3 regions of the Pseudolysinimonas sp. 10J20-29 genome follow, and region 3 is predicted to be linked to each of the others. Evidence: predicted binding sites of a transcription regulator. Region 3 holds the regulator's gene; each other region holds the start of a gene.
The links. The regulator HrcA, encoded in region 3, represses chaperone genes, less so after heat shock. The targets are predictions, from matches to a motif close to TTNGCACTCGNNNNNNNCGAGTGCNAA.
Positions count from the first base shown of each region.

Region 1: the regulator HrcA is predicted to act here: its motif matches at 7,029-7,055, upstream of AC0L6Y_RS10220 (Hsp20/alpha crystallin family protein).
Region 2: the regulator HrcA is predicted to act here: its motif matches at 3,892-3,918, upstream of groES (co-chaperone GroES).

Region 1 covers NZ_CM147917.1:2,114,999-2,124,522, reverse strand. The annotation lists gene AC0L6Y_RS10250 (ABC transporter ATP-binding protein) at 1-1,706, shown strand, start outside; gene AC0L6Y_RS10245 (ABC transporter ATP-binding protein) at 1,703-3,511, shown strand; gene AC0L6Y_RS10240 (MGMT family protein) at 3,508-3,822, opposite strand; gene AC0L6Y_RS10235 (GNAT family N-acetyltransferase) at 3,845-4,300, opposite strand; gene AC0L6Y_RS10230 (NADP-dependent isocitrate dehydrogenase) at 4,479-5,642, shown strand; gene AC0L6Y_RS10225 (SDR family oxidoreductase) at 5,804-6,448, shown strand; gene AC0L6Y_RS10220 (Hsp20/alpha crystallin family protein) at 6,546-6,971, opposite strand; gene AC0L6Y_RS10215 (heavy metal translocating P-type ATPase) at 7,159-9,072, shown strand; gene AC0L6Y_RS10210 (ferredoxin--NADP reductase) at 8,992-9,524, opposite strand, start outside.
Region 2 covers NZ_CM147917.1:2,162,606-2,172,129, reverse strand. The annotation lists gene tsaE (tRNA (adenosine(37)-N6)-threonylcarbamoyltransferase complex ATPase subunit type 1 TsaE) at 1-30, shown strand, start outside; gene tsaB (tRNA (adenosine(37)-N6)-threonylcarbamoyltransferase complex dimerization subunit type 1 TsaB) at 40-684, shown strand; gene rimI (ribosomal protein S18-alanine N-acetyltransferase) at 681-1,154, shown strand; gene tsaD (tRNA (adenosine(37)-N6)-threonylcarbamoyltransferase complex transferase subunit TsaD) at 1,151-2,203, shown strand; gene AC0L6Y_RS10450 (hypothetical protein) at 2,311-2,622, shown strand; gene AC0L6Y_RS10445 (THUMP-like domain-containing protein) at 2,685-3,860, opposite strand; gene groES (co-chaperone GroES) at 3,990-4,286, shown strand; gene rarD (EamA family transporter RarD) at 4,366-5,301, shown strand; gene AC0L6Y_RS10430 (ABC transporter substrate-binding protein) at 5,342-6,598, shown strand; gene AC0L6Y_RS10425 (ABC transporter substrate-binding protein) at 6,750-8,015, shown strand; gene AC0L6Y_RS10420 (GIY-YIG nuclease family protein) at 8,607-8,894, shown strand; gene AC0L6Y_RS10415 (ABC transporter ATP-binding protein) at 9,433-9,524, opposite strand, start outside.
Region 3 covers NZ_CM147917.1:1,382,398-1,391,921, forward strand. The annotation lists gene AC0L6Y_RS06710 (16S rRNA (uracil(1498)-N(3))-methyltransferase) at 1-57, opposite strand, end outside; partial or broken gene dnaJ (molecular chaperone DnaJ) at 63-1,158, opposite strand; gene hrcA (heat-inducible transcriptional repressor HrcA) at 1,187-2,209, opposite strand; gene AC0L6Y_RS06725 (DUF4870 domain-containing protein) at 2,437-2,820, shown strand; gene AC0L6Y_RS06730 (DUF4870 domain-containing protein) at 2,883-3,260, shown strand; gene AC0L6Y_RS06735 (NAD-dependent succinate-semialdehyde dehydrogenase) at 3,262-4,689, opposite strand; gene hemW (radical SAM family heme chaperone HemW) at 4,700-5,929, opposite strand; gene AC0L6Y_RS06745 (DUF1990 family protein) at 5,926-6,609, opposite strand; gene AC0L6Y_RS06750 (NAD-dependent epimerase/dehydratase family protein) at 6,674-7,516, shown strand; gene AC0L6Y_RS06755 (hypothetical protein) at 7,592-8,041, shown strand; gene AC0L6Y_RS06760 (ZIP family metal transporter) at 8,052-8,780, opposite strand; gene AC0L6Y_RS06765 (hypothetical protein) at 8,813-9,196, opposite strand; gene lepA (translation elongation factor 4) at 9,193-9,524, opposite strand, start outside.

The DNA of each region.
Region 1 (9,524 bases), 730 kb from region 3:
GGCTGATCTGGCCGGCCGCGCTCGCCGTGCTGGGCCTCGGCGTGCTCGAGGCCGTGTTCATCGCCCTGCGCCGCTGGTTCGTGCTGACCCCCGGCACCCACGTCGAGGCGACCATGCGCAACACGCTCTACGCCCAGCTGCAGGACCTGCCGGTCGCCTTCCACGACCGCTGGCAGTCGGGACAGCTGCTCTCGCGCGCGATGAGCGACCTGGGGCACATCCGCCGCTGGCTGTCGTTCGGCCTGGTGCTGCTCGTCGTCAACGTGGTCACGATCGTGATCGGGTTCGGCGTGCTCATCTACTGGAGTTGGATGCTCGGGGTGCTGTTCCTGGTGCTGTCGATCCCGCTCTGGATCACCGGCTACCTGTTCGAGCAGAAGTACTCGATCGTGGCGCGGCGCAGCCAGGATCAGCAGGGCGATCTGGCCACCGCGGTCGAGGAGAGCGTGCACGGCATCCGCGTGCTGAAGGCGTTCGGGCGCGGCAAGTACTCGCTCGAGAAGTTCACCCGTCAGGCGGAGGAGCTGCGCGGCACCGAGCTGGAGAAGGCCCGCGCGGTCGCGGGCATCTGGTTCTGGCTGCTGCTGGTGCCCGATGTCGCCTTCGCGCTGTCGCTGCTCGGCGGCGTGTGGCTCGCCTCGATCGGCGAGCTGAGCGTGGGCGAGCTGTTCGCCTTCTTCGCCACGGCGACCGTGCTCCGCTTCCCGATCGAGTCGATCGGCTTCCTGCTGTCGATGACCTTCGACACCCGCACCGCCGTCGACCGGCTGTTCGAGGTGCTCGACGAGACGAACACGATCACCGACCCGGAGGCGCCCGCGACGGTCGCCGAGCCGCACGGCCGGCTCGTCTTCGACGACGTGCACTTCCGGTATCAGGATGCGCCGGACGGCGCCCGCGACCTGCTCGACGGCATCCGGCTCGAGCTCGAACCCGGCGAGACGATGGCGCTGGTCGGGCTCACCGGCTCGGGCAAGACGACGCTGACCGCGCTCGCGACCCGGCTGTACGACGTCACCGGCGGGCGCATCCTGCTCGACGGTGTCGACATCCGCGACCTGACCCGCGACGAGCTGCGCCGCCACATCGCGATGGGCTTCGAGGACGCCACCCTGTTCTCGGCCTCGGTGCGCGACAACGTGCTGCTCGGGCGGCCCGAGTTCGACGAGGGCGCGCGACGCGAGGAGGGCGACGCCGTCATGGCGGAGGCGCTCGAGATCGCGCAGGCCGATTTCGTGCACGAGCTGCCGGAGGGCGTCGGCACGCTCATCGGCGAGGAGGGGCTCAGCCTCTCGGGAGGTCAGCGTCAGCGGCTCGCGCTCGCCCGCGCGGTCGCCGCCGCGCCGGCGGTGCTCGTGCTCGACGACCCGCTCTCGGCGCTCGACGTCGACACCGAGGCGCGCGTCGAGGCGGGCCTGCGCCGCGTGCTCGCGACGACGACGGCGCTCATCGTGGCGCACCGGCCCTCGACCGTGCAGCTCGCCGACCGGGTTGCGCTGCTGCAGGACGGACGGGTCACGGCCGTCGGCACCCACTCGGAGCTGATCGCGCACAACGAGCACTACCGCTACGTCATCTCGTCGCTCGACGACGACATCCCGCCGGGCCGCGAACGTGCGCTGCCCGAGGAGGTCGTGCCGACGACGACCGCGCCGATCTCGACCGAGACCGGCACCATCACGATCCCCGGGGGAGGTGCGCGATGAGTGTCAGCGGTGTCACCGGTGAGGAGCGCGACGACTACACGAAGGCGGAGTCCCGCGAGATCCGCCAGCGCTCGCTGCGCCTGCTCGGCTCGCTGCTCGCCCCGCTGAAGCTGCGGGTCGCCCTGACGATGCTCGTCGTCGTGGTCAGCACCGGCGCGCAGGTCGCGGGTCCCGCGCTGATCGCGTTCGGCATCGACCGGGGCCTGCCGGCGCTGCTCGAGAACCAGGACTGGATGCCCGTGCTGCTCATCGTGGCCGCGTATCTGATCACCGGGCTGATCGGCGCGATCCTCATCGCGCAGTACACCGTGCTCTCGGCGAGGATCAGCCAGGCGATCCTGTTCGACCTGCGCCGCCGGGTGTACCTGCACGCCCAGCGGCTGAGCCTGGAGTTCCACGAGAGCTACACCTCGGGCCGCATCATCGCGCGCCAGACGAGCGACCTCGACTCGATCCGCGAACTGCTCGACTCGGGTGTCAACGGCCTCGTGCGCGGCGTGCTCTACATGGTGTTCATCGCGGCCGCCCTCGTCATCCTCGACCCCGTCTCGGGGCTCGTGCTGGCCGGCTCGCTGCCGCCGCTGCTGCTGCTGACGCGCTGGTTCCAGACCCGCTCGCAGCGCGCGTTCCGGCGCACCCGGGTCGCCTCGGCGAAGGTGATCGTGCACTTCGTGGAGACGATGACGGGCATCCGCGCGGTGAAGGCGTTCCGCAAGGAGCCGCGCAACGCGCGCGAGTTCGGCGCGCATGTCGAGGACTACCGCGAATCCAACGCCCGGGTGATCCAGCTGTTCGGCATCTTCGACCCGGGGCTGGTGCTGATCGGCAACGTCGCGGTCGCGGTCGCGCTGCTGTTCGGCGGCTTCCGGGTGATCGACGGCAACCTGGCGGTCGGCGCGCTGCTCGCCGTGCTGCTGTACGTGCGCCGCTTCTTCGACCCGATGGAGGAGATGGCGATGTTCTACAACTCCTACCAGTCGGCCGCGGCGGCGCTGGAGAAGATCTCGGGCGTGCTCGAGGAGCGACCCAGCGTTCCGGATCCGGTGGACCCGGTCGATCTCTGGGAGGCCGAGGGCAAGCTCGACTTCGAGAAGGTGCGCTTCGCCTACCGGGCTGATCGCGTCATCCTGCCCGAGTTCGACCTGCACATCCCCGCGGGGCAGACGATCGCGCTCGTCGGCTCCACCGGGGCGGGCAAGTCGACCCTCGCCAAGCTGGTGGCGCGGTTCTACGACCCGAGCGAGGGCCGGATCACGCTCGACGGCGTCGATCTGCGCCGGCTGCATCCGAAGGATCTGCGCCGCGCGATCGTGATGGTCACGCAGGAGGCCTACCTGTTCAGCGGCACGGTGGCCGAGAACATCGCGCTCGGCAAGCCCGGCGCGACCTTCGACGAGATCATCCAGGCGGCGAAGGCGGTCGGAGCGCACCAGTTCATCGAGGAGCTGCCCCACGGCTACGACACCGACGTGAACAAGCGCGGCGGCCGCGTCTCGGCGGGCCAGCGCCAGCTGCTGTCGTTCGCGCGCGCGTTCCTGGCGAACCCGGCGGTGCTGATTCTGGATGAGGCGACCGCCTCGCTCGACATCCCGAGCGAGCGGCTCGTGCAGGAGGGGCTGACGACGCTGCTGGCCGACCGCACGGCGATCATCATCGCGCACCGGCTGTCGACGGTCGCGATCGCCGACCGGGTGCTGGTGATGGAGCACGGCCGCATCGTCGAGGATGGCGCCCCCGCCGACCTGATCGGCGGCAGCGGGCGCTTCGCGAAGCTGCACGCCGCCTGGCGCGACTCGCTGGTCTAGCGCGGCGCCCAGCGTGCGGACGGGGCGACGCGGTACGCGCTGCCGTCGGCCGCCCAGATGAGCGGCGTGCCCTCGGCGCGGAAGTGCTCGAGGGCGCGCTCCTCGTGCCCGGCCGCCGCATGACCGGAGGAGCGGATGACACGCCACCAGGGCACGTCGGCGCCCGAGCGGGCCAGGACGGTGCCGACCGTTCGGGCCCCGCGCGAGCCGAGCGCGGCGGCGATGTCGCCGTAGCTCATGACCTTCCCGGGCGGGATCTCGGCCACCAGGTCGAGCACGGCCGACGCGAAGTCGGGCTGCGGGTGGGTCACGCGGAGGCTCAGGAGGGCGCGGCTAGAGCTTGAGCGCGCCGAGCTTCTCGCCGTACGGGGTCTCGCCGATGATCTCGAAGCCGACCGCCTTGAAGAACTCCTCGGGGCCTTCGTCGCCGCTCGCCCAGACGACGGTCACGTGGTCGAAGCCGCGGCTGCGCGCCTCGTCGGCGAACGCCTTCACGGCGAACCGGCCGACGCCCTTTCCCTGCGCCTCGGCGGCGACGTGCACGCGCCACAGCGCGGCGCGCAGGTACTCCTCGCTCGCGTCGGCGTCGAAGGCGCCCATGATGTAGCCGACGACGTGGTCGTCCTCGTCGAGCACGACGCGGGGCCAGGAGCCGGAGGCGTCGAGCTTGTCCTCGGCGGCGGTGTAGGTCTCGGGTTCGATGAACGCCTCTTGACCGGGCTTGAGCGTGAGGCTGTTCGCCGCCGCAATGGTCTGGGCGGTCAGGTCATGCAGTCTCAGCTCTGCCATAACGACAGGGTAACGCCCCGCGACGATTCGCGGTGGAATCTCTCGATGTCGAGATAGTTCTGAGAGCGGGTAGTCTGTGATGGGCCGGTTCCGGTCCCCTGACAGTCTCCCGAAAGGACGCGGCGTGGTCGACAAGATCAAGGTCGAAGGCAAGGTCGTCGAACTCGACGGCGACGAGATGACGCGGATCATCTGGCAGTTCATCAAGGACCGCCTGATCCACCCCTACCTCGACATTGAGCTCGAATACTACGACCTCGGCATCGAGCACCGTGACGCCACCGACGACCAGGTCACGGTCGACGCGGCGCACGCGATCCAGAAGCACGGCGTCGGCGTCAAGTGCGCGACGATCACGCCCGACGAGGCGCGCGTCGAGGAGTTCGGCCTGAAGAAGATGTGGCGCAGCCCCAACGGCACGATCCGCAACATCCTCGGCGGCGTCATCTTCCGCGAGCCGATCATCATCTCGAACATCCCGCGACTGGTTCCCGGGTGGAACAAGCCGATCATCATCGGCCGCCACGCCTTCGGCGACCAGTACCGCGCCACCGACTTCGTGTTCAAGGGCAAGGGCAAGCTCACGGTCGAGTTCGCGCCCGAGGACGGCTCCGAGCCGATGAAGTTCGAGGTCTACGACGCGCCCGATGACGGCATCGCGCAGGTGCAGTACAACCAGGATGCGTCGATCCGCGACTTCGCGCGCGCCTCGCTGAACTACGGCCTGGCCCGCAAGTACCCGGTCTACCTCTCGACGAAGAACACGATCCTGAAGGCCTACGACGGCCGGTTCAAGGACATCTTCCAGGAGATCTACGACGCCGAGTTCAAGGACCAGTTCGAGGCCGCCGGCATCTCCTACGAGCACCGCCTCATCGACGACATGGTCGCCTCGGCCATGAAGTGGGAGGGCGGCTACGTCTGGGCCTGCAAGAACTACGACGGCGACGTGCAGTCCGACACCGTCGCGCAGGGCTTCGGCTCGCTCGGCCTGATGACGAGCGTGCTCACCACGCCCGACGGCGCGATCGTGGAGGCGGAGGCGGCGCACGGCACCGTCACGCGTCACTACCGCCAGCACCAGCAGGGCAAGCCCACCTCGACCAACCCGATCGCCTCGATCTTCGCGTGGACGCGGGGCCTCATGCACCGCGGCAAGCTCGACGGCAACCAGGCGCTGATCACCTTCGCCGAGACGCTCGAGAACGTCGTCATCACGACGGTCGAGAGCGGCAAGATGACGAAGGACCTGGCGCTGCTGGTCGGCCCCGAGCAGGAATGGCAGACCACCGAGGACTTCCTCGCGACGCTCGACGAGAACCTCAAGGCCCGCCTGGGCTAGTCGCCCCGCGACGGCTTCGTCGTCAGCGCCCGTGCCTCCGCGCGGGCGCTGACGCCGTTAACGACGCCGCGCCCCGGCGTGCCGCCGGGAACCCGAGTAGCGTCGAGGCATCCGCAGCGCGGACGTGCTGCGGAGACGACGACCGATTCGCGGAGGTTCTCATGGCACGCATCCTGGTGATCGGCGGTCACGGCAAGGTGGCGCTGCTGCTCGCGCCGATCCTGGCGGAGCGCGGCGACGCCGTCTCGGCGGTGATCCGCAACCCGGAGCACGCGGGCGAGGTGGAGGCGCGCGGAGCCACCCCGGTCGTCTGCGACATCGAGGCGGCGGATGTCGACGAACTGGCCGCGCTCGCGCAGGGACACGACGCGGTCGTCTGGTCGGCGGGCGCGGGCGGCGGCGATCCGGAGCGCACCTACGCCGTCGATCGGGATGCGGCGATCCGCATGATGGACGCTGCGCTCGCCGCGGGCGTCTCCCGATTCGTGATGGTTTCGTACTTCGGGGCCGGAGCCGATCATGGAGTGCCCGACGACAACCCCTTCTTCGCATACGCGGAGTCGAAGTCGACCGCCGACCAGTTCCTGCGGGCGAGCGCGCTGGACTGGACGATTCTGGCGCCCAGCAGCCTGACCCTCGACGAGCCGACCGGGGAGATTGACGCCGAGGCCGAGAGCGCCGGGTCGGTGAGCCGGGGCGATGTCGCCGCGGTGATCGCTCAGACCCTGGTCGAGCCGCGCACGATCCACCGCACGATCCGGTTCAACACGGGCCGCACCCCGATCGCCGAGGCGCTGCAGGCCTGATCTGCCGCGACCCGCACCGGCGCGAACGGAAACGGACCCGGATGCGGGGGGAGCATCCGGGTCCGCGTGAGGGGGCGGCCGCGGCCGCGACCTCGGCCTAGGCCTTGACCTCGGCCTTGCCCGAGTGCTTGGCCTGGATCTCGATCTTGCGCGGCTTGGCCTCCTCCGCCACCGGGATCAGCACGCTCAGCACGCCGTTCTCGTAGCTCGCCGAGATCTTGGCGGTGTCGATGCCCTGTCCCAGGTTCAGCTGGCGCAGGAAGCTGCCGGCCGGACGCTCGCGCGTGAGCCACTTGACGCCCTCCTGCGAGCGCGGGGTGCGCTCGGCGCGGATGGTCAGCAGTTGGCCATCGACGTCCATGTCGACGCTGCCCGGGTCGACGCCGGGAAGGTCGGCGGTGAGCACGTAGTGGTCGCCGTCGCGGTAGAGATCCATCGGCATGAGGCGGGGGCCCTGGCGGCTGTCGAGCAGTCGCTCGGTCGCGCGGTCCAGCTCACGGAAGGGGTCGAAGAGAAGTGTCATCGGGTCCTCCTGCAGATAACTGAAGAGTTGAGTCACCGTGACTCAACTGTTCATAAATTAGCACTCTCCGCCTGAGAGTGCCAGCCGAGTCGGCTTGGGATCTGCCGTGGACGCGGGCGGCGAAAACCCTGGTCAGGGGAGCCTGCGCTTACTGGCAGTCGGGGCCGGAGAGGCGTAGACAAGGAGCATGAGACGCGTCGTGGGCTTCTTCGTCCGGTACCCGCTGGTGGGCGTCACCCTGGCCGTGGGCGTCGTCGGACTCGTGCTGCTGGCGACACCGCTGAGCGCGGCGGTGCCGTGGCTCGTCGGCGGATTCGCGGCGCTCGTGGCGCTGCGCGAAGGCATCAGCATGGTGCGAAGCCTGCTGCGCCGCGAGTTCGGACTCGACCTGCTGGCGCTCATCGCGATCGTCAGCACGATCGCCGTGGGCGAGTACTGGGCCGCGTTGATCGTCGTGCTGATGCTCACCGGCGGCGAGGCGCTCGAGGACTTCGCCGCGGGACGCGCGAACCGGGAGCTCAAGGCGCTGCTCGACCGCAGCCCGCAGATCGCCCACCGGGTCGACGGCGACGCGCTTGTCGACGTCGCGGCCGACGACGTGCGGGTGGGGGACCGCATCCTCGTGCGCCCCTCCGAGGTGATCCCGGTCGACGGCGTGCTGATCAGCGCCTCGGGAACCTTCGACGAGTCGTCGATCACGGGGGAGAGCCTCCCCGTCGATCGGCAGCGCGGTGAGGCGGTGTCGAGCGGCGCCGTCAACGGCGCCGGCGTGGTCGAGATCGAGGCGACGACGCTCGCCGCCGACAGCCAGTACCAGCGCATCGTCGCGCTCGTGCGCGAGGCGACCGCCAGCACGGCGCCGCTCGTGCGACTGGCGGACCGCTACGCGGTGCCGTTCACGATCGTCTCGCTGGGCCTCGCCGCGCTCGGCTGGGCGATCTCCGGCGATCCGGTGCGCTTCGCCGAGGTGCTTGTCGTCGCGACCCCGTGCCCGCTGCTGATCGCGGCCCCGGTGGCGTTCATGGGCGGAATGGGCCGGGCGGCCAAGGAGGGCATCGTCATGAAGTCCGCCGGCTCGCTGGAGACCCTCGCCCGCGTGCGCACGGCCGTCTTCGACAAGACCGGCACGCTGACAAGCGGGATGCCCGAGCTGGTGCGCGTCGAGCTCGCCGGCGAGCTCTCCGAGCGGGAGCTCCTCGGGCTGGTCGGCGCCGCCGAGCGCGCCTCCAGTCACGTGCTGGCGCAGGCGCTCCGTGCGGCGATCGCGGCGCGCGGCATCGCCGAGCCGCCGGTCGGCGAGGCGGAGGAGGTCGCGACGACCGGGGTGCGGGCGATCGTCGGCGGCCGCACGGTCCTCGTTGGCAAGCCCGCCTTCGTGGCGGAGAGCGTCGTAGGCCTGGAGCGGGCGACCCTCGAGCCCGGCGAGGCGGCTGTCTACGTCGGCGTCGACGGCACGTTCGCGGGGGCCGTCATTCTGCGCGACCGGCCGCGACCCGAGGCGCGGGAGACGCTGGCCACGCTGGCGGCGCTCGGCATCCAACGCACCCTCGTCGTCACCGGCGATGTGAGCGACACCGCCGAGTCGATCGCCGCCGAGGTCGGCATCGGGGAGGTGCACGCGGAGTGCCGCCCCGAGGACAAGGTGCGGATCCTGCGGGAGCTTCCCGAGCGTCCCGTCATGATGACCGGCGACGGCGTCAACGATGCGCCGGTGCTCGCCGTCGCCGAGGTGGGCATCGCGCTGGGCGCGCGCGGCACGACCGTCGCGAGCGAGTCCGCCGACATCGTGCTGCTGCTCGACGACCTGCACGGCGTCGCGCGCGCCGTCGCGATCGGCCAGCGCACCGTGTCGATCGCGCTGCAGAGCATCTGGATCGGCATCGCGATCAGCATCGGGCTCATGCTGTTCGCGCTCACCGGCTCGCTGCCCGCGATCGTCGGGGCGGGGCTCCAGGAGGTCGTCGACCTCGTCGCCATCCTGGCGGCGCTGCGCGCCCTGCGACCCGGACAGCGCGAGAAGTCAGTAGCCCAGGAACACGTCCGTGCGGGGGTGTCGGACACCCGCGCGATGGAGGGTGCGGCGCAGGGCTCCCACGAGTGACGGCGGGCCCGACAGGTACGCGGTGCGCGCGGGGGCGTCGGGCACGGCGGCCAGAATCGCCTCGGCGCTCAGGCGATCCGGGCCGATCCAGCTCCACCCCGGCCGCAGCTCGGCGGGCTCGTCGGGGGAGGCGATGACGACGCGCGCGCCGCTGCGCTCCAGCTCGGGCAGGTAGGCGAGCTCCGCGCTGTCGGAGACCGCGTAGACCACGACGACGTCCGGCGCGACACCGCGCGCCCGACCGTCGGCCGCCAGCTGCTCCAGGTGTCCGATGAACGGCGTGATGCCGATCCCGCCCGCGACCAGCAGCAGGGGCGCGGCGGGGTCGCGGGGCAGCACGAAGTCGCCGCCGACCGAGGTCGCGCCGAGGCGCGCGCCCGGTTCGAGCGCGAGCAGGCGCTGCTTGAAGCTGGAGGCGGGCGGCGTCACGCGCACGCCGATCTTGAGCCGAT
Region 2 (9,524 bases), 780 kb from region 3:
GCCGCCCTCGACGCCGACCCGTCGAACTAGGCTCTCTCTGTGCTTCTCGCGATCGACACCTCCACCGGCACGAGCGTCGCGCTCGTGGACCCGGAGCGCGGCGTGCTCGCCGAGCACACCGTCGCCGACACACGCCGCCACGCCGAGGTGATCGGCGCTCTCATCGAGCGGGTGCTCGCCGAGACCGGCGTCGGCCCGCGCGAGGTGAGCGGAGTCGTGGCGGGCATGGGCCCCGGGCCCTTCACCGGCCTGCGGGTCGGGATCGCCGCCGCGCGCGCCTTCGCGCTGGGGATCGACCGCCCCGTGCTGCCGCTCGCATCGCACGACGCCGTGGCCTTCGCCGCGGCGCAGGCGGGGCAGACGCGCCCGATCCTCGTGGTCACCGACGCGCGCCGCCGAGAACTGGCCTGGTCGAGCTACGGCCTGCCGGATACGGACGGCCTGCCGGTGCGTCTCGCCGGGCCCGCCCTGATCCTCGCCGCCGAACTGGGGGAGGCCGGCCCGCCGGATGCCGGACTCGAGGGCGACTTCGACCGGATCGACGCCAGCGAGATCCCCGCCGGTGCCCTCGGGCTGCTGGCCGCCGCCCGCCGCGCGCGCGGCGAGATCGCCGACACGGTCGAGCCGCTCTACCTTCGGGCGCCCGACGTGACGCTTTCGACGCCGAAGCGGGTGACCGGATGACGCGGCAGGTGCGGCGCGCGCGAGCCGACGACCTCGACGCGATCATGGAGCTCGAGACGGTGCTGTTCCCCGGCGACGCCTGGTCGCGAGGGCAGATGGCCGACGAGATCTCCTCCCCGCACGGGTACTACGTCGTCGCCGAGACCGACACCGGCCTGGATGGTTATGCCGGCCTCCGCGCCCCGCGCGGCACCGAGCAGGGCGACATCCAGACGATCGGCGTCGCGCCGTCCGCCCGCCGTCAGGGTCTGGGCCGCACGCTGCTCGGCGTGCTGCTCGCCGAAGCGCGCGACCGGGGGATGCGCGAGGTGTTCCTCGAGGTCCGCGACGACAACCCGGCGGCGCAGGCGCTGTACCGCGAGCACGGCTTCGAGGAGATCGCGGTGCGCCCCCGCTACTACCAGCCCGACGACGTGGACGCGGTCGTGATGCGGCTCGTCTTCGGCGACCCCGAGGTGGTGCCCGCATGAGCGAACCGCTCGTTCTCGGAATCGAGACCAGCTGCGACGAGACCGGCATTGGAATCGTGCGCGGCCAGACGCTGCTGGCCAACGTAATCGCCTCGTCGATGGACGAGCACGCGCGCTTCGGCGGGGTGGTGCCCGAGATCGCCGCCCGCGCCCACCTCGAGGCGCTCGAGCCCACCATTCGAGCGGCACTCGCCGAGGCGGGCGTCGGCCTTGCCGACCTCGACGCGGTCGCCGTCACGAACGGCCCGGGGCTCGCCGGTGCGCTCATGGTCGGCGTCGGCGCCGCGAAGGCGCTCGCCATCGCCCTCGACCGGCCGCTCTATGCGGTCAACCACCTCGTCGGCCACGTCGGCGCGGACGTGCTCGGCGGCACCGGCGACGAGCCCCTCGAGCTGCCGACGATCGCTCTGCTCGTCTCCGGCGGTCACACCTCGCTGCTGCTCGTGCGCGACCTTGTGAGCGACGTCGAGCTTCTCGGCGAGACGATCAACGACGCGGCGGGCGAAGCCTTCGACAAGGTGGCGCGGCTGCTCGGGCTGCCCTACCCGGGAGGGCCGCAGATCGATCGCGCCGCCGCGAGCGGCGACCCGACCGCAATCCGCTTCCCGCGAGGGCTCACCGCGCCGAAGGACCAGGCGCGGCACCGCTACGACTTCTCCTTCTCGGGCCTCAAGACCTCGGTCGCGCGGCACGTCGAGGCGGCACGCGACCGCGGCGAAGAACCCGCGATCGCCGACGTCGCAGCGAGCTTCCGCGAAGCGGTCGTCGACGTGCTGATCAGCAAGGCGCTGGACGCGTGCGCCGAGCACGGCATCCCGCGCCTGCTGCTTGGCGGCGGCGTCGTGGCCAACGCCCGCCTGCGCGACGTCGCGACCGCGCGCTGCGCGGAGGCGGGGGTCGCACTGCGCATCCCGCCGCTGTCGCTGTGCACCGACAACGGTGCGATGATCGCGGCGCTCGGAGCGCAGCTGATCGCCGCCGGGCACGCCCCCTCGAGCCTGGAGATCGGGGCCGATTCGACGCTTCCCGTCACGACGATCCAGTCCTGACCTTCGCTCAGCGGGTGGGCGGCGCGCCGTCTTATCCGTTGACAGCCCCTGAGAGCGCTGGAAGCATTGCCCTGCTGGGACACCAGTGCCTAACTAAGGAGACCTCCATGACTGACAGCACCCCGCCCCCGGCAGCCGCTCCCGCGCCGGCGCCCGGACCGGTTCAGACTCTGAGCCTGATCTCGTTCATCGTCGGCCTCGCGAGCTTCCTCTTCGCGCTCGTTCCCGTCCTCGGGTTCCTCGGCGGTCTCGCCGCGGTGATCCTCGGATTCATGGGCAAGAAGAAGGAGCTCGCCGCTCCGAAGTGGATGTGGCTCGTCGGCATCATCGCCGGTTTCGTGGCGATTGCGATCAACATCATCTTCGTCATCGTGTCGATCATCCTGCCGCTCATCTTCGTGGCGACCTACGGCTACTAAGCACCACTCGACGGCGGGGGAGGCGGCAGTCGCCCCCGCCGTTGTCGTGTTCGGGCGCCGGCTCAGACCCGGTCGGCGAGGATCGCGACGCGCTCACCCGCGACGCGGGTGATGATCAGCGTCGCGCTCTCGGCACCCTTGAGCGCGAGCTTCACCCGGAACGCGGCGGGGTCGATGTCGACGCCGCGCTTCTTGATCTCGAGCGTGCCGATCCCGCGCGCCGCGAGCTCGCGCTTGAGCGTCTTCACGTCGAGCGGGAAGCGCTCGCGCACCCGGAACACCTGACCGAACGGCGTCTCGAGCGCGGTGTCGGTGGTGATCCAGGCGATCGTCTCGTCGATCATGCCGCCGTCGATCGCGCGGGCCAGATCGCCGATCAGCCGCGCCCGGATCACCGCGCCGTCCGGTTCGACGAGGAACTCGCCGAGCGCCCGCACCTCGGCGTCGGCGCTGTCGGCGGCCGCGACCAGCTCGGCCGCGCCGTGCGCACCGAGCACGAGGGCGGCGCGTCGGACGCCCGCGCGCGCGAGCGAACCCGACCACAGCACCAGCTCGACGACCTCGTGGTCGGCCGAGATCCACTGCGCCTCGACCTCCTCCGGAATCAGATCGCGGTCCAGGCCCGGGGCGAGTTTGATCCCGGTCGGCAGCTCCCGGGCTCGCGCGAACGCCCAGTCGAGCGAGGGCGACCAGTCGTCCGGGTCGCTGTGGCGGATGCTGCCGGAGCGCCGCGCCGGATCGATCCAGAGCCCGCCGACGCCGGCAAGGTCGGCCTCGGTGGCGTCTGCGTGCTCCACGCGCGCGGAGCCGAACGGGGCCAGGTTGTAGGCGGCGAGGGCGGCGGCCACCTCGTCGCGCTCGACCGCGACGACGCCCAGATCGAGGGCCGCCAGGGCGAGACTGTCGGCGCCGATGCCGCAGCCGAGGTCGGCGACGACATCGATTCCGGCCCCCGCGAAACGGCCCGCGTGAACCGAGGCGACCCGCAGCCGTGTCGCCTGCTCGAGGCCCTCCGGGGTGAACAGCATCCGGCTTGCGAAATCGCCGAACTTGGCGCGCGCCTTGGCGCGCAGCCTGGCCTGGCTGAGCACGGCGGCGACCCGGCCGGGCGGGTGGCCCGCCTTGCGCAGTCGAGCGACGGTGCTCACGATGTCGGTCCGCGAGTCGATCGGGCCGACCTCGTCCAGCAGGCGCAGCCCCTCGGGGGTGAGCACCTCGCGCAGTTCGGCCGCATCCATGCGTCCCACGCTACCGGGCACGGTCCCGCCGCTGGCACTCGCGTTGATCGACTGCTAATCAGGCCCTATAGTGGGTCTGGCACTCTCAGTGGGAGTGTGCCAACCATGAGTTTCAGAAAGAGGTCACACGTGTCGGTCTCCATCAAGCCGCTCGAGGATCGCATCGTCATCAAGCAGGTCGAAGCCGAGCAGGTCACCGCGTCGGGTCTCGTCATCCCCGACACCGCGAAGGAGAAGCCCCAGGAGGGCGAGGTCGTGGCAGTCGGACCGGGTCGCATCGACGACAACGGCAACCGCGTTCCGCTCGACGTCGCCGTCGGCGACAAGGTCATCTACTCGAAGTACGGTGGCACCGAGGTGAAGTACGGCGGCGAGGACTACCTCGTGCTGTCGGCTCGCGACGTGCTCGCGGTCGTCGTCTCCTAAGCGACGAATTTCCGCCGAAAGGCCCCGTGGCTCTGCCATCGGGGCCTTTCGCGTTTCCGGGACACCTACGCTGGTACTCGTGCCCCCCTCCCTCGCCCCCGAGAACGCGCGGCGCCGGGGGACAGGGCTCGCCTACGTCATCTCCGCGTACGCGCTGTGGGGCACCTTCCCGCTGTACTTCCTGCTGTTCGCTCCCGCGAGCGCGCTCGAAGTCGTCGGCTTCCGGATCGTGCTGTCGTTCGTCTTCTGCCTGCTGCTGATCACCGTCTTCCGGCGCTGGCGCGCCATCCTCGGACTCGTCCGGCAGCCGCGTGTGGTCGGCGCCATGGCGCTCGCCGGGGTCTTCATCTACGTCAACTGGCTCGTCTACGTCTTCGCCGTGCTGAACGACCAGGTGGTCGAGGCATCCCTCGGCTACTTCATCAACCCGCTCGTCACGGTGCTGCTGGGTGTGTTCGTGCTGCGCGAGTCGCTGCGCCCCGCGCAGTGGGTGGCCGTCGGGGTGTCGGCGATCGCGGTGCTCGTGATCGCCATCGGCTACGGGACCTTCCCGGTGATCTCCCTCGTGCTCGCCGCCTCCTTCGGCATGTACGGGTACGTGAAGAGCCGCGTCGGCGCGCAGGTCAATGCGCTCAGCGGACTCACGATCGAGACCACCGCACTCGCCCCCTTCGCCGTCGCGCAGCTGATCGTGCTCGGCTCGACGGCCGGGCTCGCCTTCGGACAGCACGGCGTCGGGCAGGCGCTCGCCATGCTCTCGGCGGGCATCGTGACCGCGGTGCCGCTGCTCATGTTCGCCGCCGGAACAAGGCGGCTCCCGCTCGTCGCGGTCGGGCTGGCGCAGTATCTGACGCCCGTCCTGCAGTTCGTGATCGGCGTGGCGATCCTCGGCGAGCCGATGCCGCTGGAGCGCTGGATCGGGTTCGCGCTCGTCTGGGTGGCGCTGCTGATCCTCTCGGTCGACATGGTGCGCGCAGGGCGCGCGAGCCGCCGCGCCTCCGCGCCGCCGCTCTGAGCCCGCGGTACAGTCGCTTCAATCGCCGAAAGGAGCCTGGATGCCGCGCGGTCTCGCCCGACTCGGTGCCGTGACGGCGCTCGTCCTCGCTGGCAGCCTGCTCTCCGCCTGCGCCGAGGAGCCCGTCGCCATGCCGACGCCCACCCCGACCCCGAGCGCCACGGCGTCGGGCGACGGCGTGCTGCGGATCGGCACGCTCTTCCCGACCTCCGGCGACCTCGAATACCTCGGCGACGGTCAGGTCGCCGGCGTCAACGCCGCCGTGCGCCAGATCAACGACGAGGGCGGCGTGCTCGGGGCCAAGGTGGAGGTCATCCACCGCGACTCCTCCGACGCCGGCGAGAAGAAGCTCGAGAAGAGCTTCGCCGAACTCGTCGACAAGGATGTCGATGTCATCATCGGCCCGTCGACCTCCGTGCTGACGCTGCGCCTGCTCGAACTCGCCGAGGAGGCGGGGATCCCGATCATCACCCCCGCTGCGACCTCGCCCCAGCTGACGACATACGACACGGCCAACTGGGTGTTCCGCACCATCGCGAGCTACGACCACCAGGGCGTCGTGCTCGGCCGCGTGCTCCCGGAGCGCGAGCAGGAGCGGGTCGCCCTCATCTACGTCAACGGCCCCTACGGGCAGTCGTTGGTGTCGCCGCTGGGCGCCTCGCTGGAGGAGTCGGGCGGCGAACTGGTCGCCAGCATCCGCATCACGAGCGACTCGAAGGTCGCCGACGTCGTCGAAGCCGTCGCGGAGGCCGAGCCGGATGCCGTCGTGCTGGCGACGACCGACAACGGGAAGGTCACCCGCAGCTACATCACGGCGCTCACCAAGGCGAAGCTCGGCGGCTCGAAGCTCTGGCTGACCAGCCTCAACATGGCCGACTACTCGCAGTCGCTCGACTCCGGGGTGCTGAAGGGCGCCAACGCGATCCTCGAGGGCGCGCCCGGCGACAAGGCGTTCAGCGCGCTCATCAAGCGCGAAGACCCCAAGGTGAGCGAGTACCGCTACTCGGTTGAAGCGTTCGACGCCACGGTGCTCGCGGCGCTCGCCGCCCTCACCGCGGGCAGCGACGACTCCCTCGCCGTGCGCGGGGCGCTCATCGATGCGAGCGTCGGCGGAATCAAGTGCACGAGCTTCGGGGAGTGCGCCTCCGTGCTTCGCACCGAGCCGGACGCCGACTACGACGGCCTCAGCGGGGTGCTCAACCTCGACGAGAACGGCGACCCGACGCGCGGCTCGTACGGCATCTACGAGTACGGATCGAAGAACACGGTCACGCGAAAGAGCACCGAGATCGGCTGATCGCGACGGAAATCGTCGAATATAACGATTCGGACCGCGTTACACGCTTGTAACAGTGATGAATTGTTCGTTGTTGCTCCGACCCGTAGCGTGAAACCCAGCAGTGCTGCTCCTGCGGCACCGCCCTGTCCTGTACACGATGAGGAGCAACATGACCAGCACGAAGGCTCACGCCATTCGTTCCCGGTCGCTGAAGGCGTCGATCGGCGGTGTCGCGATTCTGGCGACGACCGCTCTCGTGCTCAGCGGCTGCGCCACGACCGACGAGGGAACCACCCCCGCAGGCGACCTGACGCTCAAGATCGGTACTGCGCTTCCGCAGACCGGCAACCTCGCGTTCCTCGGCCCGCCCGAAGAGGCCGGCGTCGCCTACGCGGCTTCCGAGGTCGAGGCCTACGCCGAGACCACCGGACTCAGCCTCGAGATCGTCTACGGCGACTCGGGCGACACCGACAACAAGGCCTACGAGACCGAGATCCCGCGTCTCCTCGGCGAGGACGTCTCGGCGATCCTCGGTGCGGCGTCCTCGGGCGTCTCGCTCCAGTTCATCGACCAGGTCACGGGCGCCGGAGTCATCCAGTTCTCGCCGGCCAACACGTCGGACGCGTTCTCGACCTACGACGACAACGGCCTGTACTTCCGTACGGCTCCGTCGGACGTTCTCCAGGGTGAGGTTCTCGGAAACCTCATCGCCGAGGACGGCAACCAGACGCTCGGCATGATCGTGCTGAACGACTCGTACGGCACCGGACTCGCGAAGTACGTGACGGAGGCCTTCGAGGCCGCCGGCGGTACCGTCGTCGCGGCTCCGACCTACAACACGGGTGACACGACCTTCGACGCGCAGATCTCGGAGGTGCTCGCGGCGGACCCCGACGCGATCGCCCTGATCACGTTCGCCGAGGTCTCCACGATCATCCCGAACATCGTGAGCGACTTCCCCGCGGAGAAGCTCTACTTCGTTGACGGCAACCTCGCCAACTTCGGTGACGAGTTCGCCGCGGGCACCCTCGCGGGCGCCAAGGGCACCCTGCCCGGCCTCAGCGTCGACACCCTGGGTGACTTCACCTCGGCACTCGACGCCTACCTCGAGGCCGAGGGCTCGGCTGCGCTCGACGAGTACAGCTACGCGGCTGAGTCGTACGACGCCGTCATCCTCCTCTCGCTCGCCGCTCTCGCGGCCGGCTCGACCGAGGGTGCCGACATCGCGGCGAAGCTGCAGGAAGTCTCCGGTGGCTCGGGTGACGGTGAGAAGTGCACGACCTTCGCGGCGTGCGCCGACATCATCCTCGATGGCGGAGTTGCCGACTACGACGGCATCTCCGGTCCGATCACCTTCGACGAGGTCGGCGACCCGACCGAGGCGTCGATCGGCATCTACATCTACGGTGACGACAACACCTACACCGCGTACTAAGCGGTAACGGAGGGGCCCCGGTCTTCGGACCGGGGCCCTTTCCCGTCCCCCCGAGCGGGTTGAGTAGCGCCCTCCGGGCGCGTATCGAAACCGCAAGGCCCTGCGGGTTGAGTAGGCGCCTCCGGCGCCGTATCGAAACCGCAAGGCCCGGCGGGTTGAGTAGGCGCCTCCGGCGCCGTATCGAAACCCAGACCGCCCAACAGGTCTCGATACGCCGCTGCGCGCCTACTCGACCGCCAAGCTCGAGCGGAACGAGCGGGTTGAGTAGCGCCCTCAGGGCGCGTATCGAAACCGCAAGGCTCAGCGCGTTGAGTAGCGCCCTCTGGGCGCGTATCGAAACCGCAAGGCTCAGCGGGTTGAGTAGCGCCCTCTGGGCGCGTATCGAAACCCCACCCGTCTGCGGGTTGAGTAGTCGCTCAGCGCCGTGTCGAAACCGCAAGGCTCTGCGGGTTGACTAGTCGCTCCGCGACGTGTCGAAACCGCAAGGCTCAGCGGGTTGAGTAGTCGCTCAGCGACGTATCGAAACCCGACTTCCCCACACCCCGCGACACCCCGCGCCTCCGACGGCCAGCCCACCCGCACCATCGACTCATGATGGGCGTCTACATGCTTCGGTGCGGCGACGGCAGCTACTACGTCGGCAGCTCGCGCAACATCGAGCACCGGCTCTGGCAGCACTCGACGGGCGCTGGGGGCGACTACACCGCCAAACGCCAGCCGGTCGAGCTGGTGTTCGTCCAGGAGTTCGACCGAATCGACGAGGCGTACGCGCGGGAGAAGCAGCTCCAGGGCTGGTCTCGACGCAAGCGGGAGGCGCTGATCGAGTCGCGCTGGGACGATCTTCCGGGGTTCAGTCGGAAGGTGTTCGGGCGGGGGTAGGGGGTGGGGAGCTGGGGTTTCGATACGCGCCCGCGGGGCGCTACTCAACCCGCAGCGCCTTGCGGTTTCGATACGCGCCCGGAGGGTGCTACTCGACCCGCTCGAGCTTGGCGGTCGAGTAGGCGCGGAGCGGCGTATCGAGACCTGTGGGGCGGTCTGGGTTTCGATACGCGCCCGCAGGGCGCTACTCAACCCGCAGGGGGTTGGGGTTTCGACACGCGCCCGCGGGGCGCTACTCAACCCGCAGACGGGTGGGGTTTCGATACGCGCCCGCGGGGCGCTACTCAACCCGCAGGGCCTTGCGGTTTCGATACGCGCCCGCGGGGCGCTACTCAACGCGCTCGAGCTTGGCGGTCGAGTAGGCGCGGAGCGACGTATCGAGACCTGTGGGGCGTGTAGGGGTTTCGATACGCGCCCGTAGGGCGCTACTCAACCCGCAGCGCCTTGCGGTTTCGATACGGCGCCAATGGCGCCTACTCAACCCGCAGGGGCGCGGGGTTTCGATACGCGCCCGCGGCGCTACTCAGCCCGCAGAGGGTCAGGTGCCGAGGGTGCCGAGGTAGAGGCCGATGACCTTGGGGTCGTTCAGCAGCTCGCGCCCGGTGCCGGTGTAGGCATCCCGGCCCTGGT
Region 3 (9,524 bases):
CCCCGCGGCGACGCCCTCGGCGAGCTCGGCCGGAGTCGTGAGGTACAGCGACGCCATGACGCTCAGCCCAGGAAGCGATCGCGCAGCTTGGCGAAGATGCCCTGCTGGAAGGTTGAGAACTCGGGCGGCACGGGGCGTCGGCTCTGCGCGAACTGCTTCATGAGCTGCTGCTCCTTGCTGTTCAGGCGCACCGGCGTCACCACCTGGATGCCGACCTTCAGATCTCCGCGGCCGCCGCCGCGCAGCCGCGTCACTCCGCGCTCCTTCACCGTGATGACGTCGGCGCTCTGCGTGCCGGGCTTCACCTCGATCTCGACGTCGCCGTCGAGCGCGGCGAGGGTCACGGTCGTGCCGAGCACGGCATCCGTCATCTGCACCTCGAGCGTGGCGAGCAGGTCGTCGCCGTTGCGACTGAAGGTGTCATCGTGCTTGACCTTGACCTCCAGATACAGGTCGCCGTTCGGGCCGCTCGCGGGGCCGGCCTCGCCCTCCCCCGCCAGGTGCAGGCGCATGCCGGTGTCGACGCCGGCCGGCACGTCGATCGTGACGGTGCGCTTGGCGCGCACGCGTCCCTGACCGGCGCAGGTCGGGCACGGGTTCGGGATGATCGTGCCGTAGCCGCGGCAGGTGCCGCACGGGCTCGAGGTCATCACGTTGCCGAGCAGCGAGCGCATGGTGCGCTGGATCTGGCCGGTGCCGCGACAGATGTCGCAGGTGATCGGCGAGGTGCCCGGCGCGCAGCACGAGCCCTCGCACGTCGCGCACAGGATGGCGGTGTCGACATCGATCTCGCGGGCGGTGCCGAAGATCACCTCGTCGAGCGAGACGTTCGATCCGCAGCAGCGCATCCTGTCCGCGCTCCCGGCGCGAGCGCGGGCCGGAGCGGGCCTGGGACGCGCCGAAGAACGAGTCGAAGATGTCGCCGAAGCCGAAGTTCCCGCCGCCGAACCCTGCCTGCGGGCCGAGGTCGTAGCGCTCGCGCTGGTCCGGGTCGCTCAGCACGTCGTAGGCGTGCGTGACGAGCTTGAAGCGCTCCGCCGCATCCGCGCTCGGGTTCACGTCCGGGTGGAGTTCGCGCGCCAGCCGGCGGTACGCCTTCTTGATCTCCTCGGGCGTCGCCGTGCGCTCGAGGCCCAAGACCTCATAGTGGTCAGTCAAACCAGGTAATCCTTAGGGTGTCGAATGATCAGTCTTCACCGAGCAGTCGCGTCAGATAGCGGGCTACCGCCCGCACCGCCGCGATGTTGCTCGAGTAGTCCATGCGGGTGGGGCCGAGGAGCCCCACATGGGCGGTGCTTCCGCCCGTCGCCGTGTAGCCGGTGGCGAGCACGCTCGTCTCGCCGAGGCCGAAGGTGTCGTTCTCACGCCCGATGCTGACGCGAACTCCGTCGTGCTCCAACTGCATCTCGCCGAACAGCCGCAGCAGCGTCACCTGCTCCTCAATCGCGTCGAACACCGAGGAGATGCTGCCGGTGAAGTCGCGCTCGGTGCGCGCGAGGTTCGCGGCGCCGGCCATCACGAGGCGGTCCTGGCGGTTCGCCGCCACCTGCTCGCCGAGGCTCTCGGCGAGCTTCTCGGCCAGCGCGCGGTGCTCCGGCGCGACGGCCCCCGCGATGTCGGCGAGCCGGGTCGCCGCCTCCGCGAGCGCCAGCCCGCCCAGCTCGCCGTTGAAGCGCGCGCGCAGGTCGGCCACCGCATCGTCGGTCAGTGTCGTGCCGGTCTCGACGAGCCGCTGGTCGACGCGTCCGGTGTCGGTGATCAGCACCGTCATCAGGCGCGACGGGGCCAGCACCACGAACTCGATGTGGCGCACCCGCGCCGTGCCGAAGCTCGGGTACTGGGCCAGCGCCACCTGGTTGGTGAGCTGGGAGAGCATCCGCACGGTGCGCGCCAGCACGTCGTCGAAGTCGACCGCCTCGCCGAGGAAGGTCTCGATCGCGGTGCGCTGCGCCGCACTCAGCGGCCGCAGGTCGCTCAGCTGATCGACGAAGACGCGGTAGCCCTTGTCGGTCGGCACGCGACCCGAGGAGGTGTGCGGCGCCGTGATGAGCTCTTCTTCTTCGAGCAGCGCCATGTCGTTGCGAATCGTGGCGGCGGACACCCCGAAGGAGTGCCGGTCGACGATCGACTTCGAGCCGACGGGCTCACGGGAGGCGACGTAGTCCTGCACGATGACGCGAAGCACTTCCAGACCGCGCTCGGAAACCATGACGACACCGCCTCTCGACCGCGGACCCGCTCGCCCGCCTTTAGCACTCCGGCAACTTGACTGCCAATTGTAGCGCGAGCGGGTGTGGCTAAACCGTTGCACGCGCCCGCACCGACCGATACCGTGGCCGTGTGCTCACGATGGCCGTTTGCCATGGTGGGTTGATGGGTCCGTCGTCGCGAGACGTCGGATCGAGACCAGACACCTTCGAAAGGTATGCAAAGACCATGACTGAATCCGCACCCGCAGCGGCGGCACCTCTCTCGGAGTCCGACGACAAGCTCTGGGCGTCGCTGGCGCACTTCGGCGGCATCCTCTCCTTCCTCGCGCCCCTCCTGATCTGGCTGATCCTCAAGGACCGCGGAGCGAAGGTGAACGTCGAGGCCAAGGAGTCCCTGAACTTCCAGATCACGGTCGCGATCGCGCACGTCGCGAACTTCATCATCGGGCTGATCCTCACCGCCGTGACCTTCGGCCTGTGGGGCATCGTGCAGACCCTCATCTGGCTGGCCATCGTCGTGGTCACCGTCATCTTCTGCGTCATGGGCGGCATCAAGGTCAACAACGGCGGCTCGTACCGCTACCCGTTCGCCTTCCGCTTCATCAAGTAAGCGCACCGCGCACCACCGCAAGCCGAGCCCTTCGGGGCTCGGCTTGCTGGTTTAATGGCGCCATGACCGAGCAGACTCCGCCCCCCGTCAACCCCTACGCCGCGGCGCCGTCCCCGCTGAGCCCGTCCGATGAGCGCCTCTGGGCGACGCTCATCCACGTGGGCGGAATCTTCTTCGGCTTCCTCGTGCCGCTCATCGGCTACCTGGTCCTCAAGGACCGCGGCCCGCTCGTGCGCCAGCACTCCGCGACCGCCCTCAACTTCCAGCTGACCGTGCTGATCGGCTACGTCGCGTCGTGGATCCTGATGTTCGTGCTGATCGGCTTCGTGACCTACTTGGCCGTCTGGGTGTACTCGATCGTGTTCGCGATCATCGCCGCCGTCGCGGCGAACAAGGGCGAGGGCTACAAGTACCCGCTCGCCATCCCGTTCATCAACTGAGTCAGAGCTCGACGCCGAGGTACTTCTCCTCGAGGAACTCGAGGATGCCCTCGCTCGCTCCCTCGCGTCCGAGGCCGGACTGCTTCATGCCGCCGAACGGCGCCGCCGGGTCGCTGATCACGGGTCGGTTGACCGCAACCATGCCCGCGTCGATCCGGCGCGCCACGCGCAGCGCTTCGCCCTTCTCGCCGTAGACGTAGGCGATGAGGCCGAAGATGGTGTCGTTGGCCATGCGGATCGCGTCGTCGACGTCGTCGAAGACGACGATCGCGGTCACGGGCCCGAAGATCTCGGTCGCGTTGATCGTGGCGCCGTGCTCGACGCCGGTGAGCACGGTGGGCGGGTAGAAGGCGCCCTGCGCGCTCTTCTCACCGCCGATCTCGAGGCGCGCGCCCTCGGCCACCGCGGTGTCGACGAGGTCGGCGACCTTGTCGCGCTCCCCCACCGACACGAGCGCGCCGAGCTGGTTGTCGCGATCGAGACCCGACCCGACCTTGAAGGCGCCGAGCTTCTCGCTCATCGCGCGGGCGAAGTCGTCGTGCAGCGAGCGGTGCACGTAGAAGCGGTTCGCGCTCGTGCACGCCGAGCCGCCGTTGCGCATCTTGGCGATGAGGGCGCCCTCGACCGCGGCGTCGAGATCGGCGCCGGGGAGAACGAGGAACGGGGCGTTGCCGCCGAGCTCCATGCTGGTGCTGAGCACGGTGTCCGCCGCCTCGTGAAGCAGCTGGCGGCCGACCTCGGTCGAGCCGGTGAACGAGAGCTTCCGCACGGCCGGGTGGTGCAGCATCGCGCTCACCGCGGGGCCGGTCGGCCGCGGCGTGACCAGGTTCACCACTCCCGCCGGGACCCCGGCGCGACGCAGCACCTCGACGACGTAGGCGGAGGTGAGCGGGGTCTCGCTCGCGGGCTTCAGCACGACGGTGCAGCCCGCCGCCAGCGCCGGGGCGAGCTTGCGCGTCGCCATCGCCGCGGGGAAGTTCCACGGCGTCACGAGAACCGAGACCCCGATCGGCTGGTGGTCGACGATGATGTGCTTGTCGCCGGCCGGCGCCAGGCGGAAGTCGCCGCGCACCCGCACGGCCTCTTCGCTGAACCAGCGGAAGAACTCGGTGGCGTAGCCCGCCTCGGCCATCGCGTCGGGCCAGGCCTTGCCGTTCTCGAGCACCATCAGCTCGGCGAGGGTCTCCTTCTCGGCGGTGAGGATCTCGAAGGCACGACGCAGGATCTCGGCGCGCACGCGCGGGGCGGTCGCGGCCCACTCCGGGAAGGCGCGCTCGGCGGCATCGACGGCGTCGATGCAGTCATCGATCGTCGCCACCGCGAACTCGGCGAGCGTGTTCCCGGTCGCCGGATCGGTGACCCCGAACCGCTCTCCCTCGGCGCCCGCGCGCCACTCGCCGTCGATGAACAGATCCGTGAAGAACTCCATGAGATGAAATCTAGTCCGGCAGAAGGCGTCGGACGACCGCATCCGCGAGGAGCCGTCCGCGCACGGTCAGCACCAGTCGTCCCGCGAGAGCCGCACGCCCGTCGACGAGCCCGTCGGCGATCAGCCCGGCGACCGCCGTGCGCCCCTCGGCGTCGAGCAGCTCCGTCGCAAGACCGCTTCGGAGCCGGCTCTGCAGCAGCACGCTCTCCACCCGCCGCGTCTCGTCGTCAAGGGCCTCGCGGCCGGCCGCCGGCGAATCCCCCGCGGCGAGACGCTGCGCGTAGCCCGCGGGGTGCTTGACGTTCCACCAGCGCACGCCGCCGACGTGGCTGTGCGCGCCGGGCCCGATTCCCCACCAGTCCTGACCCGTCCAGTAGGCGAGGTTGTGCCGCGAGCGCTGGGCGGGCGTGCGCGCCCAGTTGCTGAGCTCGTACCAGTCGTAGCCCGCCGCCGTCAGCCGCGCCTCGGCGAGCTCGTACATGTCCGCGTGCAGCTCGTCGTCGGGCTGAGCCACCTCACCGCGCGCGATCTGGCGCGCGAGCTTCGTGCCGGTCTCCACGATGAGGGCGTAGGCCGAGAGGTGATCGGGCTCCTGGGCGAGCGCCAGGTCGAGCGACGCGCTCCAGTCGTCGAGCGACTCCCCCGGCGTGCCGTAGATCAGGTCGAGGCTGGTGGCGAGCCCGGCCTCCTTCGCCCACCGCACGACCAGCGGCACGCGCGCGGGATCGTGGGTGCGCTCGAGCGTGGCCAGCACGTGCGGCACGGCGGACTGCATGCCGAACGACACGCGGGTGAACCCGGCGTCCGCGAGTTCGAACAGCGCGTCGCGGTCGACCGAGTCGGGGTTCGCCTCGGTCGTGACCTCGGCGTCGGCGGTCACGCCCCACGCCTGCCGCACGCCGTCGAGCATGCGCGCCAGGTCGGAGATGGGCAGCAGGGTGGGCGTGCCGCCGCCGAAGAACACGGTCGAGGCCGGGCGGCCGCCGACCGCCGCCTCGTCGAGCACGCGCCGCGCCAGCCCGATCTCGTCGAGGGCCTGACCTGCGTAGTCGCTCTGCTTGACGCCGCGGACCTCGTCGGCCGTATAGGTGTTGAAGTCGCAGTAGCCGCAGCGCACGCGGCAGAACGGCACGTGCAGATAGACCCCGAAATCGCGCTCCGCGGCGCCGCCGGCGACGGAAGCTGGCAGCCGCCCATCCGTCGGTGCGGGGTCGCCGAGGGGCAGCGCGGACGGGCTCACCGCTCGTCCGCGATCGGACCGGTGAGGGCGCGCTCGTAGCGACGCGTGATGATCGCCTGGGTGAGCCGCGAGATCGGGTAGCCGAGCCAGTAAAGCCAGCCCGAGGGCCGCGAGAACGCGCGGATCGTGAGCCACACCGAGTCGTCGGGGCGATGCTCCACGATGAACGCCTCCTCGCCGCGGGCGGGGTGCCCGGGAAGGGTGCCGTAGGCGAAGCCCTTGCGCGCGGGCTCGTCGACGACGTAGACCACACGGCACGGCACGTTGACGGGCCAGAGCAGGAGCCGCAGCAGCGCGGTGTCTCCCGAGCGCAGCAGCGGCTCGCCCTCCGGCGAGAACACCTGCTCGCCGTCGGCGGCGAGGGTCGCTGGCTCGATCGGCGTGCCGTCGGGCTCGAAGCTGACCGGGGTGTAGCTCGCATCCGTCACCTCGGGCGGGGCGTCGATCACCCGGACACGGAATCCGGAGCGCCGCTGGATGCCCCAGGTCAGCGTCTGCATCCAGGCATGCTCGAAGCGCTCCGCGCCGTGCCCGAGGCGAACGCGACGCTCGATCGGGCGATAGCCCTTCGGCGGGTAGCGCATCAGATCGGCCGCCTGCGTGCCGCCGACAGCCCCGTACGTGACGGGGACGAGCCAGAGCGGCGTCTCCGAGTTCGGGGCGGGGTGCGATGCGGGCATCCGACCATTGTCGCCGATTCCCGGCGTGCGAGCACCTCGCGCGTGCACCTGCGAGGATGCCGTCATGAGAATTGCAGTCACCGGCGGAAGCGGAAAACTCGGCTCGACGGTCGTCTCCTCGCTGCGCGCGGCGGGCCACGACGTCACCAACTTCGATCGCACGGGGCAGCGCTCCCCCGGATTCGTGCAGACCGATCTGACCGACTACGGGCAGGTCGTGGACGCCCTGCACGGGGTTGACCGGGCACCCGGATTCGATGCCGTCGTTCACCTCGGCGCGATTCCCGCGAGCGGGCTCGCTCCCGACTCGGCGACCTTCCACAACAACATGGCCGCGACCTACAACGTGCTGCAGGGCGCGATCCGCGCCGGGATCCGCCGCATCGTGATGGCCTCGAGCGAGACGCTGCTCGGCATCCCCTTCGACATCGATCCGCCGTACGCCCCGCTCGACGAGGAGTACCCCTCGCGCCCGGAGTCGACGTACGCGATCGTGAAGCACCTCGAGGAGGAGCTCGCCCGCAAGCTCGTGCGCTGGGATGCGGAGCTCAGCATCACCGGCCTGCGCTTCTCGAACGTGATGACCCCAGACGACTACGCGCAGTTCCCCGACTACTCGAAGAACCCGTCGAGCCGCCGCTGGAACCTCTGGGGGTACATCGACGCCCGCGACGGCGCCCAGGCGGTGCTGCGCGCGCTGGAGACGGCGAAGCCGGGGTTCGAGACGTACGTCATCGCGAACGCCGACACGGTGGTCGACACCCCGAGCGCGGAGCTGATGGCGACGTTCTTCCCGAACGTGGAGCTGACTCGCGAGCTGACCGGCAACGAGACGCTGCTCTCGATCGAGAAGGCGCGTCGCGAGCTCGGCTACGAGCCGCAGTTCGGCTGGCGCCAGACCCCCTAGACGGGTCACCCCAGTGGGTGGGACAGACAGGGCCGTGTACTTGATTCTCCCTCGCGGAAGCTCCATTCTCAGGGGGTGGCTGTTACCCGAACCAGCGCGAGCGTAAGTCTGTACGGCAAGACTCCGCTCGACACTGCGTCGCGCGTGTCGGCCACCCTGCGGGTCGCGCCGACGCTCGCGCTCGAAGCCGACGTCCCGCATCCGCTGCCCCGCTTCGCCGCCGAAGGCCAAATCGCCGCAAGCTCCTCCTGGACCTTCGACGAGGGCGAGTCGACGCCGAGCGAGGGCGACCCGCTGGCGCTGGCATGCTTGGACCGCCTCGCCGAGCGCTTCTCCTCCCACGTCGACGCCTTCGCGGCGCTCTCGGAGCACTACGACATCCGCGTCTGGCTCGTCGTCGAAGCCGACCGCGAACTCGGCGGCTTCATCGTGCGCCCGCAGACCCTGGAGCGCCTGGTCCGGATGCGCGCCGCGCTCTACCCGGTGGTGCGGATCGCCCGACCGCGGGTCGCCGTCCACGCCTGAGCGGGGCGCGCTACACGGCGACGTGCAGCATGAACGACCCCAGGAAGCCGACGGTCGCGGCGAGCCCGGTGAACGCGCCGGTGCGGCGGAAGGCGTCGGGGATCATGGTGTCGCAGATCATCGCCAGGATGGCGCCGGCGGCCACCGCCTGCGTCACCGAACGCGCGTGCTCGTCGAGTGCCCCGAGCCCGAAGTACCCCGCCAGGCTGGACACCGCGCACACGGCGCCGATCGTCCCCCACAGCCGGAACACGGACGCGCGACTGCGGCCCGAGGCCTTCATCGCCGCCGTGCTCGACAGCCCCTCCGGCACGTTCGAGATGCCGACCGCGACGAGCAGGGGGATGCTGAGCGCCCCCGAGCTCGCGGCCGTGAGCCCGATGATCGCCGACTCGGGCACGCCGTCCAGGAGCGCGCCGATCGCGATCCCGGACCCGGTGGAGTCGGCTGCGGTGCCCGGCTTGGCGCGCTGGCCGAGCCGGTGCAGCGTCAGGTTCGCCGCCACGTACACGACCGCACCCGCGAGGAACGCGGCGCTCGTCAGCAGCAGGCCCGAGGTCTCCTCCGCCTCCAGCACCAGATCGAAGGCGAGAGCGGAGATCAGGACCCCCGCCCCGAAGGCCATGATGGTCGCGGTCACCCGATCCGGCACGCGCACGAACCAGGCGATGGCGGCTCCGAGCACCAGCGCGCCCCCCGCGGCGACGCCGCCGATGGCGGCGAGACCCCACTCCGGCATGTCGACCCCTTTCTCGGCGGTCGGGACCGACGCTAGCGCCCGAGCGCGACCACGAGGGCGAGAATCGCGAGCACCAGCGCAACCGGGGTCATGATGAAGCGCTCGAGCTTGCTGCGCGAGATCGCGTTCATCAGCACGCCGAGCGCGAGGTAGCCGAACACGACCCACATGGCGATGACGACGCCGAGGGCCTCGCCGGCATCGCCGAGCAGACCCGCGCGGATCAGCGCGAGCACGGCGAAGGCGACATAGAGCACCACCGCGACGATGCTGCCGATGCGCTTGCTCGCGGGAAGAACCTCGTCGGCCCCGCCCCAGGCCGCACGGCCCCACGGCACGCCGGCGATCAGGGCGATCTGGAAGATCGCGAGCGCCACCAGGAGGACCGTGAAGGCCACCGCGGCGGCGGCGGTCACTTCTTGTCCTTCGTCTCGACGTCGCCGGAGAGCGCCGCGATGAACGCCTCCTGAGGAACCTCGACGCGACCGACCATCTTCATGCGCTTCTTCCCCTCTTTCTGCTTCTCCAAGAGCTTCCGCTTGCGCGTGATGTCACCGCCGTAGCACTTGGCCAGAACATCCTTGCGCATCGCCGAGATCGACTCGCGGGCGATGATGCGCGCCCCGATCGCCGCCTGAATCGGCACCTCGAACTGCTGGCGCGGGATGAGCTTCTTGAGCCGCTCGGTCATCAGCACGCCGTAGGCGTAGGCCTTGTCGCGGTGCACGATCGCGCTGAACGCGT